2 regions of the Bacillus cereus group sp. MYBK79-1 genome follow, and region 1 is predicted to be linked to the other one. Evidence: predicted binding sites of a transcription regulator. Region 1 holds the regulator's gene; the other holds the start of a gene.

Region 1 (3,891 bases):
AATGCAGATGGAGATATTATCGTAAACCCTACCTTCATAGAACCAAAGCCGCAACACTATAATTACGATATGTGGGAAGGGATTTCGTACGTATTAAACATTTCCAAACCTATTGGCGAGAGAGTAGAATCTTTACAATGCAAAGGTATTCCTCTTAATATGGATGAAGAATATGAAGTCGTTATGAATAATTATCGCGCTAGCGGCGGAGGAAACTTCTTTATGTTCCAAAATAAGCCCGTAATAAAAGACATACCAACAGATATGTCTGAACTGATTGCTAATTATATTTTGAAACACAAAAAGATAGAAGCAACAGTCAATAACAACTGGAAAGTTATTAAATAACGTATATAATAAATAAAAAAGATGGGCTTTGCCCATCTTTTAGTTTAATTTTGCATTATCTTGCTTTTTTAAAGCTTTTAATTTCGCCGGTGTAACATCAGTACCTTCTTCGTTAACAACTTTAATTCCTTTAAGTTCGTTTAACATATTTTGACGAAATCCTTTTAAATATTGTTCACGTAGCGATTGGCGCTCACGTTGTTCTTCTTCAGTTAAGCCTTCAGCTTTTGCTTTTTTCGCTAAGAAGTTAATGCGTTCAATGAGTTCGTGACTTTGCATCTCGAATCCCCCTTTTACTCAAAACTGATTATTATCATACAATAGTTAGTCCTCTTTATCAAGCAATTGCTTTGTATACTCTACATATCTACGATGTACCGTCGCTTTTGAAACGTTATGCCCAAAGCCGCGAAGCGTCGCTGCAATTTCTTCAAAAGTTAATTCATTCCGGCGTAAACGTACAATTTCCTCAATTGGCACTTCTTTTTTCTCACGCCCTATACTTAAATGACGATTTTTCAAATTATTCTCCGGACGAAATCCTTTCTCTACCGCTCTTTGCATGCCACGTTTAATTTTCAAATTGTGGATCTTTCTTTGATACTCTTCAACAATCCCAATTATATCTAGCACCATCGAATCAGAGTCAGAGAGTTCTAATTCTCCATTATGCGTATGCGTATATACTTTTATTCCCTCTTTATGTAAACAGTGCATTAATGCAATTTTCGCATTCCCTCTACCAAGGCGCGTTTCATCTTGTATGAGAAGTACATCAATTTGTTCATCGCGAATTGTATCTAGCACTTCTAATATGCCATCACGTTCAATTGTATAACCGCTAGCCTGCTCCTCAATCACCTTTGCAACATTCATTTGATAGCGCTCAGCTAAATGCAATAATTCATCTTTTTGACGCAATAATGATGTTTCCTGTTCTTCTTTTGTTGTGCTCACACGTGCATAAATAATTGCATTCATTTTGAACCCTTCTTTCTCACTATATTTTCCTTATAGTGTATCATAAATTCGCCTTTCGTTCGAACTTATGTTTGTAGAATGTTTTTTCGCATGTTATACTTATTAATAAGAAAAATGAAAGAAAACGAGGTGTTAGAAAACATGGAAAAGTTAACGAAACGCCAGCAAGACATTCTCGACTTTATTAAGCTAAAAGTACAAGAAAAAGGATATCCACCTTCCGTACGCGAAATCGGTCAAGCAGTCGGCCTCGCTTCTAGTTCTACAGTGCACGGACATTTATCACGACTAGAAGAAAAAGGATATATTCGACGCGATCCAACAAAACCACGAGCAATTGAAATTTTAGGTGACAACCGAATGGATACAGAAACACAATCTGTTATTCAAGTTCCAATTGTCGGAAAAGTTACTGCTGGATTACCGATTACAGCAGTTGAAAGTGTAGAAGATCACTTCCCACTTCCAGCTAGCATTGTTGCTGGAGCAGACCAAGTGTTTATGTTACGTATTTCTGGAGATAGTATGATTGAAGCTGGTATTTTCGATGGAGATTTAGTTGTTGTTCGCCAACAACAGTCTGCATATAATGGTGAAATTGTAGTCGCTTTAACAGAAGATAACGAAGCAACTGTTAAACGTTTCTATAAGGAAAAAGACCATTTCCGTCTACAACCGGAAAACTCTTCATTAGAGCCTATCATTTTAAAACAAGTGTCAGTTATCGGCAAAGTAATTGGCGTATATCGTGATTTACATTAAAAATAATAAAAGAAGATAATTACCTTATTTATATACGGTAATTATCTTCTTTTTTGTATTTTGATAGATTTTCATACATTCTATTACTTACGAACGAGTTTCAATCGTCACATCGCCAGCAGCTGTTTTACCGCTAATCTTTTTACTACCATTTCCAATAGTTATATTTTTATTTTCTTCATTAAAAATCATTACGTCGCCAGCAGCGCTTTGCCCAGTTATTACTGCATCTTGTGGTTTTTCTAATAAAGTAATATCTACATCCCCAGCAGTTGAACTTGCCTCTACATCATACTTAGGATCATGATCCACAACATATACATCCCCGCTAGCCGTTTTCGCTGTTACTTTCCCTATTACCTTTTTTAAATTCACCTCACCAGCTTTTGTAGACCCCTCCACACTCTTAGCTGTGACATGCTTCAAATCTACTTCTCCAGCAAGTGTCCCAACACTTACACGATCACTTTTCACATCACTTATTTCTATTTGTCCAGCTGATGAATTTATTTTTATCTCCTGGTAAGAACGTTCTGGTACAAATATAGTCACTGCAGACGTTTGAAACTTGAAATTGTAAAAAGAAAAATCAAATGAAGCACCTTTTTCTCTTTCCCCAATAATTTTTAATGTGTCACCATCTTCAGCAATACGGATTTCTTGTTTACGTACATCTCCTGATTGCTTTACATAAAAAGAAGAATCGGGAGATTTTTGGACAACAATATCCCCAGCATCTAACTTAACTTCTATATTTTTTAGTATTTCATTTTTAATTACATCTTCTTTATTTCCTTCTTCTGCAGTTTGCACTGCTTTTTCATATGTTTGTGAAATCCCAATTACTCCAATAATGATACAAGCGATTGCTACTAACAATATTTTTTTCATCATCTACTCCCCTTTTATCATTTTGAAGTTCCATATTACATAACGTACGCATAACTTTTTAAACCACTTCGTACTATAATAAGCGATAATACATAACAACAAACCTACTCCAACAAACGTTATACTAACGAATACATCCAACCATATAAAAGTACCCATAAATACTTTTGCAATAACGAAAAATGGTGTCACTACACTAGCAATCCCACCGACCCAAAAAGAAAATATAAAAGCGATAATTGCAACTAACGGGCCCAATACAATAATGAAATTAAACAAACTAAGTCCAACCGCTGCCATAACAGCCCTTGTTATATTCGAAGTAGATGGGTCCTTTTTCATTTCATCAAAGCGATACAAAGCAAGTAAATCTTTCGCAATTACTTTCGGCGAGCCAAGACCCTTTATTATTTCCGATTCAGTTTTTCCTTCTTCTTTCCCAAACTGAAAATGCTCTTCATAATCAAATAAAATATCTTTCCTCTCTTCTTCCGGTAACTTTCTAAGATGACTTGATAATTCTTTAAGAAACTGTTCTTTACTCATCCCATTCCACCCCTTCAATAATTTCTTGTACGCCTTTTGCAAAATCACGCCACTCTGTTACTAACAAATTCAGTTGCGTTTCCCCTTGCTCCGTTAGTTGATAATATTTACGAGGCGGCCCCTCCGTAGATTCTTTCAAATACGTTTGAAAATATCCTTCTTTCGTTAAACGACGTAATAAAGGATACACTGACCCTTCCGATATTAAAAATTTATTTGAGATTTGCTGAACAAGTTCATAACCGTAACAATCCTTACGTTTCACAAGTGCTAAAACACACAGTTCTAACACGCCTTTTTTAAACTGAACGTTCAAGGCCAATCCCCCTTTCTCATTCCAGTACTATTCAATACACGGTACCT
Region 2 (3,891 bases), on a different contig from region 1:
ATCTCTTAGGGAACAATATACCGATTTTAACGATTGAAGAAGCTTGCTTAATTGGTGGTTTTGGAACGGGAGTAGTTGAATTTGCATCTGAGAACGGGTACCATAGTGCGTTAATTGAACGAATGGGTATTCCAGACCGTTTCATAGAGCACGGTAGTGTAACAAAATTATTAGAAGAAATTGGTTTAACGACAGATGCTGTTGTAGACCGTATTCATACAATGATTCCATCAAAACAAAAAAGGGCGTAACAAATGAGTACAAAAAAAGAAAGAGTAGATGTACTATTAGTAGAACGAGGGCTTATAGAAACACGTGAGAAAGCAAAACGCGCCGTTATGGCGGGACTCGTATATGCGAATGAGATGAGACTTGATAAGCCAGGAGAGAAAATCCCACAAGATACAGAGATTACGGTGAAGGGACAAGTTATGCCGTATGTAAGCCGTGGTGGTTATAAACTTGAAAAGGCATTAGAGACATTTCATCTGAATTTACAAGATAAAGTTATGATAGATATTGGTTCATCAACTGGTGGCTTTACAGATTGTGCGCTTCAAAACGGAGCGAAATTATCTTATGCATTAGATGTAGGATACAATCAGCTTGCGTGGAAATTGCGTCAAGATGAGCGTGTTGTCGTAATGGAACGGACAAACTTCCGTTACGTGACACCAGCAGACTTAGAACGTGGTTTACCGCAATTTGCTAGTATCGATGTTTCATTTATATCATTAAAGCTTATACTGCCGGTTTTAAAAACAATGCTTATGCCTAATGGGGATGTAGCAGCGTTAATTAAACCACAGTTTGAAGCTGGAAGAGAGCAAGTTGGGAAAAAAGGTATCGTTCGTGATCGAAAAGTACACGAGGCTGTCGTGGAAATGATTGTCGACTTTGCTATAAAAGAAGGATACGATGTAGAAGGTTTAACATTCTCACCAATTACGGGCGGGGATGGTAATATTGAATTTTTAATTCATTTGAAATGGCATGGTGAACGTGAGAATGGTGAAAATCAATCTCCAGTTTCTGTTGAGCAAGTAGTTACAGAGGCGCATGATGTCCTAAAACAAAAAGGAAAAGGGGAATAACATATGTTGTTCCTCTTTTTGTTGTAATTGTATAATGATTGTAAAAACAATTGTGTACAAGCAACGAATTATAAGTTAACATAAATAAGTGAAGTATACCAATGTTTAAACTATGGTAAGAGATAGTGTGAGGTGCAAATGTATGAATAAAGGTCAGCGCCATATTAAAATCAGGGAAATTATTGCAAACAAAGAAATTGAAACACAAGATGAATTAGTTGATATTTTACGTAATGAGGGATTTAATGTAACGCAAGCAACAGTATCGCGCGATATTAAAGAACTGCACTTAGTGAAAGTGCCATTACATGATGGTCGCTATAAATATAGCTTGCCAGCAGATCAACGATTTAACCCGTTACAAAAATTAAAACGCAATCTAGTGGATTCATTTGTAAAATTAGACACGGCAGGACATATGCTTGTGCTAAAAACATTGCCTGGTAACGCTCATTCACTTGGAGCACTTATTGATCATTTAGAGTGGGATGAGATCATCGGAACCATCTGTGGTGATGATACTTGCTTAATTATTTGCCGTACACCTGAAGATACAGGTGTTGTCTCTGATCGTTTCTTAAATATGTTGTAATAAAAAAATCTTGTTTGCTTTCCTCTGTAAAGTGGAAAGTGAACAGGATATTTTTATTGGTTAAAAATGTGAATTCTTAATTGTAATATAATATTTTCTTTGAATAAAATTAGAAAATAGGTGGATTGACCCGTAAAACGAATGTTTGGTACAATGGAGCGGTTAGAAAAGTAATTTATACATACAAATATATAGTATGACTATTTGAATAAAGAACTGAGAAAAGCCCTTAATAGGGGATTAGTTTATAACGAGGTGAATGGGGCATTGTTATCGGAATTATCGATTAGAAACTTTGCTATTATTGAGGCATTAAATATTTCTTTTCAAAAAGGATTAACGGTTTTAAGTGGTGAAACAGGGGCCGGAAAATCGATTATTATTGATGCGATTAGTTTACTTGTAGGTGGCCGTGGTTCAGCGGAATTTGTTCGATACGGAACAGAAAAAGCTGAGATAGAGGGGCTATTTTATGTAGAAGATGATAAGCATCCATGTATTGAAAAGGCAGAAGAGTTGGACATAGAAATCGAAGACGGCATGATTATTTTGAAGCGTGATATCGCTGCAAATGGAAAAAGTGTATGTCGTGTAAATGGGAAACTAGTTACCCTTAGTATATTAAAAGAAATTGGGAAAACACTTGTTGATATTCATGGGCAGCACGAAACGCAAGACTTAATGAATGAAGAGCGACATTTATTTATGCTCGATCATTTTGATGGAGAGCGTATTGTTAAACAATTGGATATATATCAAAACGTATACGCTGATTATGAGAAGTTAAAAAAACAGTTAAAATCGTTAAGTGAAAATGAACAACAAATGGCGCATCGCTTAGATTTAATTCAATTCCAGCATGAAGAAATCCGTAAGGCGGATTTAAAGATGGATGAAGAAAATGAATTAACTGAAGAACGATTGCAAATTTCTAATTTTGAAAAAATTTACAAAGCATTAGGCGATGCATATCGCTCATTAAGCGCGGACGGACAAGGATTAGATAATGTAAGAAGCGCAATGGGACAAATGGAGAGTATTACACATTTAGATGAAGTGTATCAAGAAAATCATGACTCAATTGCAAATAGCTATTACTTATTAGAAGAAGTTGCGTATCAACTGAGAGAAAAGCTCGATATGATGGAATATGATCCGAATCGTTTAGACGAAATTGAAACGCGTTTAAATGAAATTCGTATGCTAAAGAGAAAATATGGAAATACTGTAGAAGAGATTTTAGCGTATGCTGATAAAATTGAACAAGAAATTTTTACGATTGAAAATAAAGACGTTCATATTGAAACGACGAAGAAGCAGTTAAAGGAATTAGAAAGTGTTATTCTGAAAGAAGCAACGTTGTTAAGTAATATGCGTCATGAACTTGCAGAGCATCTTACAAATGCCATTCATCAGGAATTAAAAGAATTATATATGGAAAAAACAAAATTTGAAGTGAGAATCATGAAGCGAGTAGGAAATGCTGAAGAGCCTCTTGTAGAAGGAGCGCCGGTAAGACTTACGGCGGATGGCTACGATCATGTGGAATTTTATATTTCAACAAATCCAGGTGAGCCACTAAAACCACTTTCAAAGGTCGCTTCTGGCGGAGAGTTATCTCGTATTATTTTAGCTTTAAAAAGCATTTTTTCTAAGCATCAAGGTGTTGCATCAGTTATTTTTGATGAGGTGGATACTGGTGTAAGTGGCCGGGTCGCACAGGCTATTGCGGAAAAAATTTATCGAGTATCAGTAAACTCACAAGTGCTTTGTATTACGCACTTACCTCAAGTCGCTTCAATGGCGGATTCGCATTTATTTATTCGAAAACAAGTAGCGAATGATCGCACAATTACATCAGTTACCGTTTTAACTATGGAGGATAAAGTAACAGAAATAGCTCGAATGATTTCTGGTGTAGAAATTACAGATTTAACGACAGAACATGCGAAAGAATTACTTACGCAAGCACATCATTTTAAACAGACAGCAGAGGCTATCCAGTAATGGATAGCTTTTTTTCTCAAAAGATGATTTCTTAATTCTTCCGGTTATAAATAAAGCACTGCAAGGAGAGATTAAAAAGTGAAGCCAAGAGGCTGAATGTGGGGTAGGAGCGAGGAGAGTGAACAAATTGAAATTAGAAAGATTTCGCAAAATAATAGGTATTTTTCTCCTTGTTTCTTTAGTTTTTATAGGGTGTTT

What was found. The regulator LexA, encoded in region 1, represses DNA repair genes until DNA is damaged. The targets are predictions, from matches to a motif close to CGAACATATGTTCG.
Positions count from the first base shown of each region.
Region 2: a site for LexA is predicted at 1,821-1,834, ahead of recN (DNA repair protein RecN). Genes of this name have one in related genera too.

Region 1 covers NZ_JBQAEO010000004.1:289,150-293,040, forward strand. The annotation lists gene ACTFOB_RS10180 (bifunctional metallophosphatase/5'-nucleotidase) at 1-348, shown strand, start outside; gene ACTFOB_RS10185 (DUF896 domain-containing protein) at 388-627, opposite strand; gene ACTFOB_RS10190 (YneB family resolvase-like protein) at 673-1,329, opposite strand; gene lexA (transcriptional repressor LexA) at 1,471-2,091, shown strand; gene ACTFOB_RS10200 (DUF4097 family beta strand repeat-containing protein) at 2,179-2,985, opposite strand; gene ACTFOB_RS10205 (DUF1700 domain-containing protein) at 2,986-3,528, opposite strand; gene ACTFOB_RS10210 (PadR family transcriptional regulator) at 3,521-3,844, opposite strand.
Region 2 covers NZ_JBQAEO010000010.1:165,789-169,679, forward strand. The annotation lists gene dxs (1-deoxy-D-xylulose-5-phosphate synthase) at 1-251, shown strand, start outside; gene ACTFOB_RS17440 (TlyA family RNA methyltransferase) at 255-1,094, shown strand; gene argR (arginine repressor ArgR) at 1,237-1,686, shown strand; gene recN (DNA repair protein RecN) at 1,954-3,693, shown strand; gene spoIVB (SpoIVB peptidase) at 3,812-3,891, shown strand, end outside.